DNA from 2 places in the Streptococcus sp. SCPM-O-B-15294 (M123) genome. Region 2 is predicted to be linked to the other one. Evidence: predicted binding sites of a transcription regulator. Region 2 holds the regulator's gene; the other holds the start of a gene.
The links. The regulator Rex, encoded in region 2, represses fermentation and respiration genes when NADH is low (regulators of the CRP and FNR family bind a similar motif). The targets are predictions, from matches to a motif close to TTGTGAANTANTTCACAA.
Positions count from the first base shown of each region.

Region 1 (7,703 bases), on a different contig from region 2:
CGGACTTGAAGTCCACGTTGAATTGAATACAAACTCAAAAATTTTCTCACCAACCTCTGCTCACTTTGGGAACGAGCAAAATGCTAACACTAATGTGATTGACTGGTCTTTCCCAGGGGTGCTTCCTGTCTTGAACAAGGGTGTTGTAGACGCTGGTATCAAGGCTGCTTTGGCGCTGAATATGGATATTCATCAGCACATGCACTTTGACCGTAAGAACTATTTCTACCCTGATAATCCAAAGGCCTACCAAATTTCGCAATTTGACGAGCCAATCGGATACAACGGATGGATTGAAGTGCAATTGGAAGACGGCTCAACTAAGAAAATCGGGATTGAACGTGCCCACTTGGAGGAAGATGCCGGTAAGAACACCCACGGAACAGACGGTTTCTCTTATGTAGACCTCAACCGTCAAGGGGTTCCATTGATCGAAATCGTATCTGAAGCAGATATGCGTTCTCCTGAAGAAGCCTACGCCTATTTGACAGCTTTGAAAGAAGTCATCCAGTACACTGGTATTTCTGACGTCAAGATGGAAGAAGGATCGATGCGTGTAGATGCCAACATTTCCCTTCGCCCGTACGGTCAAGAGGAATTTGGTACCAAGACTGAGTTGAAAAACTTGAACTCCTTCTCAAACGTCCGTAAAGGTCTTGAATACGAAGTGGAGCGTCAAGCGAAAATCTTGCGTTCAGGTGGGATTATTCGTCAAGAAACACGCCGTTACGATGAAGCCAATAAGAGCACGATTCTTATGCGGGTCAAAGAAGGAGCAGCGGATTACCGTTACTTCCCAGAACCAGACCTTCCCTTGTTTGAAATCTCAGATGAGTGGATCGAGGAAATGCGTACAGAGTTGCCAGAGTTTCCAAAAGACCGTCGTGCTCGCTATGTGGCAGAGCTTGGCTTGTCTGACTATGATGCCAACCAATTGACAGCGACGAAAGTCACTTCTGACTTCTTTGAAGCAGCTGTAGCCCTTGGTGGCGATGCCAAACAAGTGTCTAACTGGCTCCAAGGTGAAGTCGCACAATTCTTGAACGCAGAAGGCAAAACGCTGGAAGAAATCCAATTGACACCGGAAAATTTGGTCGAAATGATTGCCATCATCGAAGATGGAACCATTTCTTCTAAGATTGCCAAGAAAGTCTTTGTTCACTTGGCGAAAAACGGTGGTGGTGCGCGTGAATACGTCGAAAAAGCTGGATTGGTACAAATTTCAGACCCTGAAGTCTTGATCCCAATCATCCACCAAGTCTTTGCAGACAATGAAGCAGCCGTAGCTGACTTCAAGTCAGGGAAGCGGAATGCGGACAAGGCCTTCACAGGTTTCCTCATGAAAGCAACCAAAGGTCAAGCCAACCCACAGGTAGCCCTCAAGTTACTTGCCCAAGAATTAGCGAAGTTGAAAGAAGAGTAATAGAGAAAGACCAGCCGAAAGGTTGGTTTTTACTATCCATAAAATTGTGTTAGAATAGGAAAGATCATTACATATCAACTGGCATTAGGAGGAGTTACATGAACAAATTTTTAAGAGTCTTATTTGTCCTGGTTATCATCGCCATGTCTGGAGCGATTATCTTTCAGCTCTTCTTTCCAACTTATATGGGAAGTCATTCGGGATATGGTATTTCTGTCGGTTGGCAACGGGAGATTGGGATTTGGAATGTGGCGGTCCTTGTGATCCTGATTGCTGTCAATCTCAAATATGATTGGTTTTATCTTCGTACGGTTTTATTGGCCTTGATCATTGGTGGGCTTGGGATTGGGACCAATCATTTATTTGCTTATCTCAACTATCATTTGCCAGTAAATGCTATTGGAGCTTTTGAAAATTATCTTCTTGTTCTGGGCTGGATTGTCGGTTGGAAATTAGAGTCATCTCGGACCGATAATTAAGATATTAACCGTCTGTTTCTTCTTGACAAAGTTTGTGAAAGGGTTTACAATATGCTTGTCGGGTTTCCTGAAAGGGAATTGCAATTCATGGAAAAATAGGAGAATCATATGGAAACAATGAAAGCTGCTCGCTAGCATGGCAAGAAGGACGTTCGTATCGAAGAAGTAGAAGTCCCTAAAGTACAACCTCATCAAGTAAAGGTTGCGGTCAAATTCACGGGAATCTGTGGGACAGACTTGCATGAATACTTGGATGGACCAATCTTCATTCCAACAGAAGAGCATGTCTATTCTGGTCAAAAAGCACCCGTTACCCTCGGTCACGAGTTTGCTGGAGAAATTGTTGAAGTTGGAAGCGATGTGACTCGTGTTAAAGTCGGTGATCGTGTGACGATCGAGCCAATTTTAGCAAAACACAACTTAATTGGTGATTATAACCTTGATCCAAATTTGAACTTCGTCGGTCTTGCGGCAGATGGTGGGTTTGCTAAATACTGTGTCCTAGATGGAGATTTGGTCCATGTGATTCCAGATAGCTTGAGCTATGAGCAAGCAGCGCTTACAGAACCTGCTGCTGTAGCCGTTTATGCAGTTCGTCAATCTGCTATCAAGGCAGGAGATACAGCTGTTATCTTTGGTTTGGGGCCTATCGGTCTCTTAATCGTGGAAGCCCTTCGTGCAGCTGGTGCTTCAAAAATCTATGCGGTTGAATTGTCCCCTGAACGTCAAGCCAAAGCAGAAGAGCTAGGTGCCATTGTGGTTCGTCCAGAAGAAGGTGAAACAGTCGTAGAAGCCATCCATCGTTTGACGGATGGGGGAGCGGATGTGTCTTATGAAGTAACAGGGGTTCCTGTTGTTCTTGGACAAGCTTTGGCAGCTGTCCATAAGGCAGGTGAGTGTATGGTCGTATCCATTTGGGAACGCGAAGCCAGCATCAATCCAAACGAATTCGCCATTCAAGAAAAGACCCTCAAAGGGATTATCGCTTATCGCCACATCTTCCCTAAAGTATTGGAATTGATGGAACAAGGCTATTTCTCTGCTGAAAAATTGGTTACCAAGAAAATCAAATTGGAAAACATTGTTCAAGATGGCTTTATCGAATTAACGCAAGATAAATCGCAAATCAAGATTTTGGTTGAGCCATAATGTACTACATCCTTACAGAATAAAACCAGTCCATTTGGGCTGGTTTTTTTAAAAATAGGGAGGACAATATAAAAAGATAGTATAAATTGAGAAAACGCTTGCATAAATAATTTTTACATGCTATACTGGTTGAACACTAATCATTTTAAGGAGACAAATATGAAACAGAATTCTTCTGTAACAGGCGATAAACAAGTCGTCTATGCGATTCGTCGATTGAAAAATGGCGTTGGTTCGGTGGCGATTGCGACGAGTTTGGCCCTCTTAACAGCCTTTGCTGGTCCAGTCAGTGCGGATGAGGTGGTCAATCCCCCCGCAACAGCTTCAGAAGTGGTGGCAACCCCGTCAAATGAAGCAAGCACTTCTTCATCAGATGTGAAGCCAGCTGCGAACACTGAGACAAGTGAAACTCCAAAAGTGGCGGAAGAAAGTGTCACTGCGCCTGAAAATGTAAGCGCCCTCACTGAAGAGGTTGCTTCTCCTCAGTCTGAGAAGGCAGAGGAGCCGATTGCTGATCAGACCATCCGGATTCATGTGAAAAAGCTACCAGAAGAAAACAAGGAAACTCAGGGGCTCTGGACCTGGGATGATGTTGAAAAACCTTCGGAAAACTGGCCGACGGGTGCTCAATCCTTTAAGGATGCAAAGACAGATGACTACGGCTATTATCTAGATGTCAAGCTTAAAAATGATCAGGCTAAGAAGATTAGCTTCCTCATCAACAATGTTAAAGGGGACAATATCACAGGGGACAAGTCCATTGAATTACTCTCTCCAAAAATGAATGAAGCCTGGTTAGATGACAAATTTAAAGTCTATTCTTATCAGCCTCAAGCAGAGGGAATGGTCAGAGTCAATTATTATCGGACAGATGGAAATTATGACAAAAAATCTCTCTGGTATTGGGGAGATGTAGAGAATCCGAGCAGTGCTGCCTGGCCGGATGGGACAGATTTTACAGCGACAGGGAAATACGGTCGTTACATTGATATCCCCCTAAAGGAAGCTGCAAAAGAATTTGGTTTCTTATTATTGGATGAGAGTAAGTCTGGAGACGATGTGAAAATTCGACAAGAAGATTATAAATTTGCTGACTTGAAGAACCACAGCCAGATTTTCTTACGGGACGATGATCCGACTGTTTACACCAACCCATACTATGTCAACGATATCCGTATGACGGGTGCCCAACATGTCGGTAAGGAAAAGATTGAAGCCAGCTTCTCGACCTTGGCAGGGGCACAGAAAGAAGAATTGCTCAAGCGGACCAAGATCACGGATGCTCAGGGTAATCCAGTTACCATCTCGGACCTGCTTTTAGATGAAGCTGGAAAGAAAGTGACCTATACAGGGGATTTCTCTCAGGTTGATCAATCCTATACGGTTCAATACGACAATGACCGCTTTACAACTAAAATGAACTGGCGCCTCAAGGATGAAGCCTATAGCTATGATGGAACTCTCGGAGCTCATCTTCATGAAGGAGGGAAGAAGGTTGATCTCACCCTCTGGTCACCAAGTGCGGACAAGGTATCCGTTGTCATCTATGACAAGAACGATTCTGAAAAACTAGTTGGCCGTGTGGCTCTAGAAAAAGGGGAGCGAGGCACTTGGAAGCAGACCCTTTCTGCTGATTCAGGACTGGATATCCAAGATTATACGGGCTATTTCTACCAGTATGAAATCGAACGCCAAGGAAAAACCTTCACGGTCCTTGATCCGTATGCCAAATCGTTGGCAGCTTGGAATAGTGAATTGTCCAAGACAGATGCGGTTCATAAGGTAGCAAAAGCAGCCTTTGTGGATCCAAGTAGATTAGGTCCGAGCGACTTAACCTATGCGTCCATTCCAAACTTTAAGAAGCGAGAAGATGCTATCATCTATGAAGCCCATGTCCGCGACTTCACTTCTGATCCGGCTTTGGCATCAGAGCTTAAGAGCCAATTTGGGACCTTTGCTTCCTTTGTTGAAAAATTAGATTATCTCAAAGACCTTGGTGTAACGCACGTTCAACTCTTGCCAGTTCTGTCTTATTATCACGTTAATGAATTGAAAAACAGCGAGCGCTTGTTAGAGTATGCCTCAAGCAATAGCAACTACAACTGGGGCTATGATCCACAGAACTACTTCGCCTTGTCAGGGATGTATTCAACAGATCCAAGCAATCCTCAAAAACGAATTGAAGAATTCAAGAATTTGGTCAATGAAATCCACAAACGTGGAATGGGAGTGGTACTAGACGTTGTCTATAACCACACAGCTAACGTGGACATCTTTGAGGATATCGAGCCGAATTACTATCATTTCATGGATGCGGACGGTACGCCTCGAACAAGCTTTGGTGGTGGACGCTTGGGAACAACCCACTACATGTCCAAACGGGTCTTGGTCGATTCGATCAAGTATTTAGTGGATACATATAAGGTGGATGGTTTCCGATTTGACATGATGGGAGACCATGATGCAGCCTCTATCGAAGAAGCCTACAAGGCAGCTCGTGCTCTAAATCCAAATCTCATCATGTTGGGTGAAGGCTGGGTGACCTATGCAGGTGATGAAAACAGTCCAGTACAACCAGCAGACCAATCCTGGATGAAGAAAACAGACACCGTTGCCGTATTCTCAGATGATGTTCGAAACAATCTAAAATCTGGCTATCCAAATGAGGGACAACCAGCCTTTATCACCAATGGAAAACGGAAGATTGCGACCATCTTTAAGAATCTCATCGCGCAACCAACCAACTTTGAGGCAGATAGCCCAGGTGATGTCATCCAATACATTGCGGCCCATGATAACTTGACCCTCTTTGATATTATATCTCAGTCTATCAAGAAGGACCCTAGTATCCCAGCCAATAATGCAGAGATTCATCGTCGCTTGCGTCTCGGAAACCTGCTCGTTCTGACAGCTCAAGGAACACCGTTCCTTCATTCTGGTCAGGAATATGGTCGAACCAAGCAATTCAAGGATCCAGCTTACCGCACGCCTGTTACCGAAGACAAGGTTCCAAACAAATCTCATTTATTGGTAGATGAAAATGGAAAACCATTTGACTACCCTTACTTCATCCACGATTCTTATGACTCAAGCGATGCCATCAACCACTTTGATTGGGAAAAAGCAACCAATGAAGCCCTCTATCCAGAGAATACGCGCTCTCGCGCCTTCACCAAAGGATTGATTGCCCTTCGTAAGTCAACAGACGCCTTCCGCATGGATAACATGGAAGAAGTGAAGAACCGCGTCAAGCTCTTGACGATTCCAGGTGAGAATGGAGTTGAAGAAGAGGATCAGGTGATTGGCTACCAAATCACAGCAAGTAATGGAGAAGTATACTTGGTGTTAGTCAATGCGGATACCAAGGCGCGTGACTTTGCATTAGGAACGGACTTCGAACGCTTTAGAAAGGCGGATGTTCTAGTGGATGGTGAACGCGCAGGTATTAGCAATCTAACTGATCCGAAAGGAATCTCTTGGACAGAAACAGGACTTCGACTAGATGCATTAACGGCTACCGTTCTGCGACTTCCGGTTCAAGGTGCTTTTGTAGCTCCTGCAGTCTTGGAAAAACCAGAATATCTCCTAACAGAGCAAGACCTGACCCCTCAAGTTGATGCCTTATCTCATCAGGACCTAGAACAACCGATCAAAGATTTCATCGTCAAAGAAAAACCATCATCAGAGAAAACAGACGAGTTGCCTGCTACAGGAGAACAATCGTCTGGACTTGCTAGCCTTGCTGGCCTCTCCCTCTTGACAGGTCTTGGATTTGGCATGATGAAAAAAGGAAGAAAAGAAGAGTAGTTTCTTCTTCATCTAGGGTTTAAAATAGTTTATAAATCCAATAAAAATCAGCCCTTTTGGGCTGGTTTTTGTGATAGAATAGAGAAGAAGTCGAGTACTGTATTAATTCGTTTTGGGAGGCAACATGTCTACATCTTTCAAAGGAACCGTGATGACCGTGATTGCTGGAATTGCCTGGGGGCTTTCTGGAGTCAGTGGGCAATATTTGATGGCACATGGTTTTTCGGCCATTATCTTGACCAATATTCGCCTGCTGATTGCAGGTGCCGTCCTCCTTCTCTTTGCTTATCTGTCCGATAAGGAGAAGTTTGTTGCCTTTTTTAAGGATAAAAGCTCTTATATCTCTTTGATTCTCTTCGCATTTTTGGGCTTGCTATTGACTCAGTTGACCTATCTGATCGCTATTGCAGAAACCAATGCTGGAACTGCAACAGTGCTTCAATACGTTTGCCCAGTTGGTGTTTTAGCCTATACCTGCATCAAGGATCGCGTAGGGCCTACTGTCTCAGAGATTGCTTCCATGCTGTTAGCAATTGGGGGGACCTTCTTGATTGCAACCCATGGACAGTTGAATCAATTGGCTATTACGCCCAAGGGTCTAGGCTGGGGCTTGTTTTCGGCCTTTGCCTACGCTCTCTATATCATTTTACCCCTCGATTTAATCAAAAAATGGGGAAGCATGCTGGTCATTGGGGTGGGCATGCTCTTGCCAGGGATTCTCATGGTTCCTTTTAGTGGCTTGGTATCCTTTCAAGGACACTATTCTTCGGATAACCTCTGGGCCCTCTTTGGCTTGATTGTGTTAGGAACCATTTTTGCTTATACGGTCTTTCTTAAAGGAACCT
Region 1 is NZ_JBYQGU010000001.1:338,564-346,266, forward strand. It holds gene gatB (Asp-tRNA(Asn)/Glu-tRNA(Gln) amidotransferase subunit GatB) at 1-1,423, shown strand, start outside; gene AC3E8G_RS01470 (hypothetical protein) at 1,522-1,902, shown strand; gene AC3E8G_RS01475 (2,3-butanediol dehydrogenase) at 2,059-3,051, shown strand; gene AC3E8G_RS01480 (pullulanase) at 3,211-6,858, shown strand; gene AC3E8G_RS01485 (DMT family transporter) at 6,983-7,703, shown strand, end outside.
Region 1: the regulator Rex is predicted to act here: its motif matches at 1,935-1,952, upstream of AC3E8G_RS01475 (2,3-butanediol dehydrogenase).

Region 2 (7,703 bases):
GCATATCGTTCGTTTGGTTCAAGAAAAACGAATCGATGGGATTACAGCAGTTCGGGATGAGTCTAACCGGGAAGGGGTTCGTTTCGTCATTGAAGTCCGTCGCGATGCGTCAGCCAATGTTATCTTAAACAACCTCTTCAAGATGACCCAAATGCAAACCAACTTTGGTTTCAACATGTTGGCTATCCAAAATGGTGTCCCTAAGATTCTCTCTCTTCGTGAGATTTTAGGATCTTATATTGAGCACCAAAAAGAAGTGGTAACTCGTCGGACCATCTTTGATAAAGAGAAGGCAGAAGCACGTGCCCATATCTTGGAAGGTCTCTTAATCGCTCTTGATCACATCGATGAAGTGATTAAAATCATCCGTAATAGCCAGACAGATGCAGAAGCACAAGCAGAATTGATGAGTAAGTTCAAGCTTTCTGAGCGTCAAAGCCAAGCTATCTTGGATATGCGTCTTCGTCGTTTGACTGGTTTGGAACGTGACAAGATTCAAAGCGAATACGATGATCTCGTTGCCTTGATTGCTGATCTTGCTGATATTTTAGCCAAGCCAGAGCGTGTAGTTGCGATTATCAAGGAAGAATTGGACGAGGTCAAACGGAAGTTTGGAGATCCACGTCGGACAGAATTGATGGTAGGAGAAGTTCTATCACTAGAAGACGAAGACTTGATCGAAGAAAGCAATGTCTTGATTACTCTCTCTAACAAGGGTTACATTAAGCGATTGGATCAAGATGAATTTACTGCTCAAAAACGTGGGGGACGTGGTGTTCAAGGTACAGGGGTCAAAGATGATGACTTTGTCCGTGAATTGGTTTCTACCAGCACCCATGATCGTTTGCTCTTCTTTACCAATAAGGGACGGGTCTATCGTCTGAAAGGTTATGAAATCCCTGAATACGGCCGTACAGCTAAGGGGCTTCCGATTGTCAACTTGCTTAAGTTAGATGACGGAGAATCCATTCAGACCATTATTAACGTCGCTCAGGATCGTAGTGAAGACGCCTATCTCTTCTTTACAACCCGTTCAGGTTTAGTGAAACGGACCAGTGTAGCTGAGTTTGCCAATATTCGTCAAAATGGCTTGAAAGCTCTTAACCTTAAAGATGAGGATGAGCTGATCAACGTCTTCCTCACTGACGGAAATACGGACGTGATCATCGGGACTAAATTTGGTTATTCTGTCCGCTTCAAAGAGTCTGTCGTACGGAATATGGGGCGCTCGGCAACTGGGGTTCGAGGTGTCAACCTTCGCCCAGGCGACCAAGTGGTCGGTGCAAGCGTGATTACAGATCAAGATGAAGTATTGATCATCACTGAAAAGGGATACGGTAAACGCACGCGTGCTGATGAGTATCCAACAAAAGGACGTGGTGGTAAAGGGATTAAAACTGCTAATGTGGCTGATAAGAATGGTCCTCTGGCCGGTCTCATGACTGTCAAAGGAGATGAGGATTTGATGATTATCACCAATACAGGTGTCATGATTCGTACTAGCGTCGCTAATATTTCTCAAACTGGACGTTCGACCATGGGTGTGAAAGTGATGCGTCTGGATCAAGATGCCCAAATCGTAACCTTTACAACGGTTCAAGCTGACGAAAAAGATGAGTCAGAGACTGAGACTGAAAGTGAAGGGTAGGATAAATAATGGCTTCAAGAAGAAAAAAGAAGAAAACAAGCTTACGCAATCGCTTGATTAATATCTTTGCTACCTTACTGATCCTTTTGTCTATTGCCTTGATCTTTAATGCTCCGATTCGGAACATGATCATGGTGTGGCATACCAATCAGTACCAGGTCAGCAAGGTATCGAAAAAGACCATCGATAAGAATAAAGATGCCAAGACTAGCTTTGATTTTAAAGAAGTCAAATCGCTTTCTACAGAATCTGTTATCAATGCCCAGTGGCAGGCGCAGAAGTTGCCTGTTATTGGGGGGATAGCAATCCCTGAGTTGAAGATGAACCTTCCGATTTTTAAAGGCTTAGATAATGTGGGACTCTATTATGGGGCTGGTACCATGAAAGAGGACCAGGTTATGGGGGAAAGGAATTACTCCTTGGCTAGTCACCATGTCTTTGGTTTGACAGGGGCAAATGAAATGCTCTTTTCTCCATTAGAACATGCCAAAGCTGGAATGAAAATCTATATCACTGATAAGGAAAAGGTGTATACTTATGTCATCAATTCTGTTGAGACAGTTACACCAGATCGGGTCGATGTCATTGCAGATCGTGAAGGGGTTAATGAAATCACCTTGGTGACCTGTGAGGATGCTGCAGCAACTTATCGTACGATTGTAAAAGGGACTTTGGAAACTTCAGTAGATTACTCAAAAGCACCAAAAGATATACTGGAAGCTTTCACAAAATCTTATAATCAAATGCAATTATAATCAACTTAAAAAGAGGTCCTTGACCTCTTTTTTTTCTGTTAATTTTCTGCCAACTTGTAAGAGGATAGTCATAAAATGTTACCTGACTGACATATTTTTGCATGCTTTCTATTTTATAATAGAAGAGTGATAGAAAGAAGCTTGGAGGAACTGAATGCGCACAGAAGATATCTATACTTTGTTAAGAAACTTCTATGGCTTACTGGTCAATGATTTCCCTAAAACAGCGCTCATTACCAAGGGGATCTACGAAGTTGAACAGGTCTTCGAAACCATTGAAAACATTCCTGATGATCAAGAACACTTAGTTCGATACGAAATTCGTCAATTTCTTGCTTCTTTGGAACAAGTGCAAGAATGCTATAGAATTAACTTCTCAAATGAAGAAACTCGAATTCTTGAAAACTTAAGAGAAGTAGTTTGTCCAATTTAATTTATACAGAATCGTCCTTTTTCCTCCTCAATTGCGAATTATTAATTGAGGAGGTTTTTTATGTATCATATTGTATTTCAAGAAACTGGTCTCTTACCTAGAGAACGTTTGCTAACAGAAGGACCTGATAAGCTCAGTCATCAAGAATTGCTGTCCATCTTATTACGGACGGGGAACAAAAATAAACCAGTCTACGAGATCGCTCAAGACCTGTTGGGATCACTAAAGAGTTTAAAAGAACTAGCTAGTATGAGTTTTCAGGAGTTACAGGAAATTCCAGGAATTGGGAAAGTAAAGGCCATAGAGCTGATAGCTGCTATTGAACTAGGGAAACGAATACAGACTTCTGAAGTGATTGAAACAGAACAAATCATGAGTAGTCAAAAGTTGGCAAAAATGATGCAGCAAAAAATAGGCCATGAGAAACAGGAACATTTACTGGCCTTATATCTGAATACTCAAAATCAAATTATCCATCAGCAAGTGATTTTTATTGGAACAGTCAATCGTAGCATTGCAGAACCAAGAGAAATCTTGCACTATGCCATCAAGCATATGGCGACATCCTTAATCTTGGTTCACAACCACCCGTCCGGGATCATTCATCCTAGCAAGAATGATGATGGTGTCACCCAACAAATGATTGAAGCCTGCAATTGTCTAGGAATTGTTTTCCTGGACCATCTGATTGTCTCAACTGATGATTATTATAGCTACCGGGAAGAAACAGATTTATTGGTATAGAAAAAGAGAGTGGGACAGAAATCGGTAATTCGTTAGAATTCGATTTTGTCGTCCCACCTCCGCACAGTTGAGTAGGGCTGTAAAAGCTGATAAAATCAGCGTGGTAGAGCCCACTCAACCACTGCGTCTTGCTCAACAATCCAAAGACAATTGAGAGGCTAGGACTTTTGTCCCAGCCTCTTTGCTTATCATGTATTCTTACGCATAAAGTAGAGAAGGGTTTGTAGTTCACTGGTTAGGTCGACATATTGGACTACCACATCTTTTGGAACTGTTAAGTGTACGGGAGAAAAGCTAAGGATTCCCTTGATACCAGCTTCAACCAGTAAATCTGCAACTTCTTGAGATTTTACACTTGGAACGGTTAAAATGGCTGTTTGAATCTCTTGTCCCTCAAGTTTTTCTTTTAGTGTGGAGATGCCGTAAATCGGAATACCATCTTTACTTTTAGTGCCGACTAACTTATGATCATCCGTATCGAATGCCATGACAATTTTCATTTTGTTTCGCTCATGGAAGCGATAGTGAAGAAGGGCACTCCCCATATTTCCAATCCCGACAATAGCAACATTGGTGATGGAGTTATCATTCAAGAGATCAGCAAAGAAGTTCATTAACTTTTTGACATCATAACCAAAACCACGTCGTCCAAGCTCTCCAAAGTAGGAGAAGTCTCGACGAACAGTTGCGGAATCAATCCCGATGGCTTCAGCGATCTGTTTTGAATTTGCTCGCTCAATTTTCTCTGCATTAAAGCGTTTAAAAATGCGGTAATACAAGGAGAGTCGTTTAGCAGTAGCACGAGGAATTGGATTAGTCTTATCTTGTTTCACAATATCACAACCTTTCAAATCTATTTTATAAAAAGTTTGTGAATAAAGCAACTATCTTCTACTAAAAAAACACCAAAACGGTGTTTTTCTTTCTTAATTGGAATTTCTTAAACTCTGATCAAACTGAATCAGATAGCGATAGAAGTCACCGATTTTTCCAGTGAAAGGTAAGGTTTGCCCCTTGTAGGTCACAGAAACAACCTGATAGGAATCTGGAATGGTCACACAACCTGAGAAGGCTAATAGACAGTGATCGATGTTGTCGTAGCTAACCTGACGTTCCTTCTGATATGCATCCAAATAGGTGAGGACTACAGGACTATTGGTCATTACTTTTCAATCCTTTCAAAGATTTCACGTTCAACTAAACTGTCCATGAGGAAGTAGAATTTTTGTTGGATAATCTTGTTTTCTGGGTTTTTAAAAATATTTACCAAACGAAGGCCTGACTTGTCAGTAATGTTAATTTTAAATCCTGTTAAATCCTTATTGATGATAATTTTTAACTTAAAGCCATCTCCACTATTTGGAATAGCTTCTAACAAACGATTTAATTCGTAGTTTCCAACCTTTGTTTGTGCAAAGGTATTGTCGCGTAGGGTATATTTTTTAATATTTGGATGGATTGCGTATGTGTAATCGCAGTTTGGTAATGAGACAGATGTTTCAAATGCCATGTAATTCTCCTAAAATTTTGTGAATAGTTGTTATAAAAGTATCGACTTCAGCAGTCGTATTGAATTCGGATAAACTAATGCGAATAGATTCCTTCAAGCGAGGTGAATCTTCGCCATAATAAGCTGCAAGGACATGACTTGGCTGAACAGTCCCCGCAGTACAAGCCGAGCCAGTTGATACTGAAATTCCCGCCATATCTAAACGAAGCAGTAAGATATCATTGATGATACCTGGGAAGCCGATGTTTAAGACATGAGGAAGTTTGGAGTCTGTGCTATTCAGATAGAAATCTAAATCTTCTAGGCCTGTTAGGATACGTTCAGATAAGCTCTGAATGTACTGATAATTTGCGTCTAACTGCTCAGTTGCTTCTTTGAGGGCTTGAGCCATTCCAGCAATTGAAATCAAGTTCTCTGTACTAGCTCGACGTTTGTCTTCTTGGTCACCACCGTGTAAGAGATTGAAGAAGTCAGGCTTTTTAGCATAGAGAAGACCAACTCCCTTAGGCCCGTGAAATTTATGGGCCGATGCGGTTAGAAAATCAACTCCTAGCTCTTCAGGGGCTACAGCAAGTTTACCAACGGCTTGAACAGCATCGACATGAAAAGCAGCAGGATGGTCTTTTAAAAGGTCTGAAATGTCCTTGATAGGCAAGAGATCACCCGTTTCGTTGTTGGCATACATGGTGGATACTAAAACTGTATCGGGACGAAGTGCAGCTCGAATATCTTCAGGTCGAATCTTTTGATCGACCGGTTGAATGATGGTTACTTCAAATCCATATTCTTGGACCAAGTACTCAATCGGTTCCAGGACGGCATGGTGCTCAATAGCCGTGGTAATAATATGCTTCCCTTGCTGTCTATGTTTGAGACAGTAGCCCTTTATAACAGTGTTATTGCTTTCGGTCCCGCCAGAAGTGAAGATAATCTGTTGACTAGAGGTCTTTAAACAAGTTGCAACGCATTCCCTAGCGTCTCTAAGAATCTTTTTCGCTTGGCGACCGTGGGAGTGGAGACTAGAGGGATTTCCGAAACTGGTTTCCATCGTTTCTGTCATCACCTTGATTACTCCTGGGCTTAGGGGAGTGGTTGCCGCATTGTCAAAATAAATCACGCCATCACCTTATTTCTTGTGGTATGCAAATAGTGGACTAACTGGTTTACGCTCTTGGATACGTACAAGGGCATCTCCAATCAATTCACTTGCAGTAATGTATTTTACATTTTTTGGTTTTTGCTCTTTGGTTGCTACAGAGTCTGTAACCAAAATCTCTTTAATCGGTGCTTGATTCAGTAGGTCTGCGGCTCCCTTAACGAAAAGTCCGTGACTAGAAACGGCATAAATCTCAGTGGCGCCGTCGCGTTGAACAATTTTTGCAGCCTCAGAGAAGGTTTTTCCTGTATTTAGAATATCATCGATCAGGATTGCTTTTTTACCTTTAACATCCCCTATGATGTAGCCCTCGTCACGGCTGGAATCGTCTTGGGCGTAGTCGATGATAGCAATTGGGGCATCTAGATATTCAGCAAGATTGCGTGCGCGTTTCACTCCAGAATTTTTAGGGCTGACAACCACTACATCTGAACCGGTTAAACCTTGTTTGATATAGTGATCCGCAAATAGAGGAATCGTGAACAAGTTGTCTACTGGGATATCGAAGAAGCCTTGTACTTGAACCGCATGAAGATCGAGGGTTACAACACGGTCTACCCCTGCCTTGACAAGCATGTTGGCAACTAATTTTGCTGTAATTGGTTCGCGAGGAGCAGCAGTGCGGTCTTGACGAGCATACCCAAAGTATGGAAGGACCACGTTTACGGTATGGGCACTTGCTCGTTGGCAAGCATCTACCATGATTAACAATTCCATTAAGTGATTGTTCACTGGGAAGCTAGTAGATTGGATGATGTAAATATCATATCCACGCACACTTTCTTCGATATTAATTTGGATTTCACCATCTGAGAATTGACGTGAAGAAAGCTTTCCGAGTGGGATGCCAGCAACTTCCGAAATTTTTTGTGCAATTTCTTGGTTGGAGTTGAGTGCGAAGAGCTTCATATTGTTTTTTTCTGACATGTGTTTGATCCTCATTTAGATATTTTTGTCTAGTCTTATTTTAGCAAAAAAATTCAGTAATTTCAGCTATTTAGCAAACTTTGAGCCAATCTTGCTACTTTACTTTTGGCTGGCTTGTATTCAATTTGTTTTTCCTTGAGAAATTCGTGAAAATAAGTTTCATCTGAAGCGGCATCCACCTCCATTTCTAACTCATAGTCCTCGATAGAGTTATAGCGACTACGGTCAAAAGCTAATAATCCTTTAGGGATTCTTTTCTCCCGTCTCTCTGTTTCTAGACTTCCCCAGACATCTAAGGAAGTTAGAGGAATGTCTAAATCAGTGAGAAAGCTGGCAATCTCACCTTTAGGGAATTTCTTCTTGGAGAGAAAGGTTTCTACTTGTTCAAAAGTAAGGGCTTGATTGTATTCAAAATGTCCCTCATCTTGCGGTACTTTAAGGGTTAGCTCAGCCCGATCAGCTAAGGTACGAATTCGCAAGGCCATCCGATGATTCCGGATAGCATGGTCGGGCGTATCAATATAGTGATT
Region 2 is NZ_JBYQGU010000003.1:106,148-113,850, forward strand. It holds gene gyrA (DNA gyrase subunit A) at 1-1,648, shown strand, start outside; gene AC3E8G_RS03475 (class A sortase) at 1,657-2,403, shown strand; gene AC3E8G_RS03480 (porphobilinogen deaminase) at 2,558-2,836, shown strand; gene radC (RadC family protein) at 2,897-3,580, shown strand; gene AC3E8G_RS03490 (redox-sensing transcriptional repressor Rex) at 3,769-4,413, opposite strand; gene AC3E8G_RS03495 (DUF4649 family protein) at 4,507-4,743, opposite strand; gene AC3E8G_RS03500 (DUF1831 domain-containing protein) at 4,743-5,090, opposite strand; gene AC3E8G_RS03505 (cysteine desulfurase family protein) at 5,080-6,207, opposite strand; gene AC3E8G_RS03510 (ribose-phosphate diphosphokinase) at 6,217-7,173, opposite strand; gene AC3E8G_RS03515 (CYTH domain-containing protein) at 7,236-7,703, opposite strand, start outside.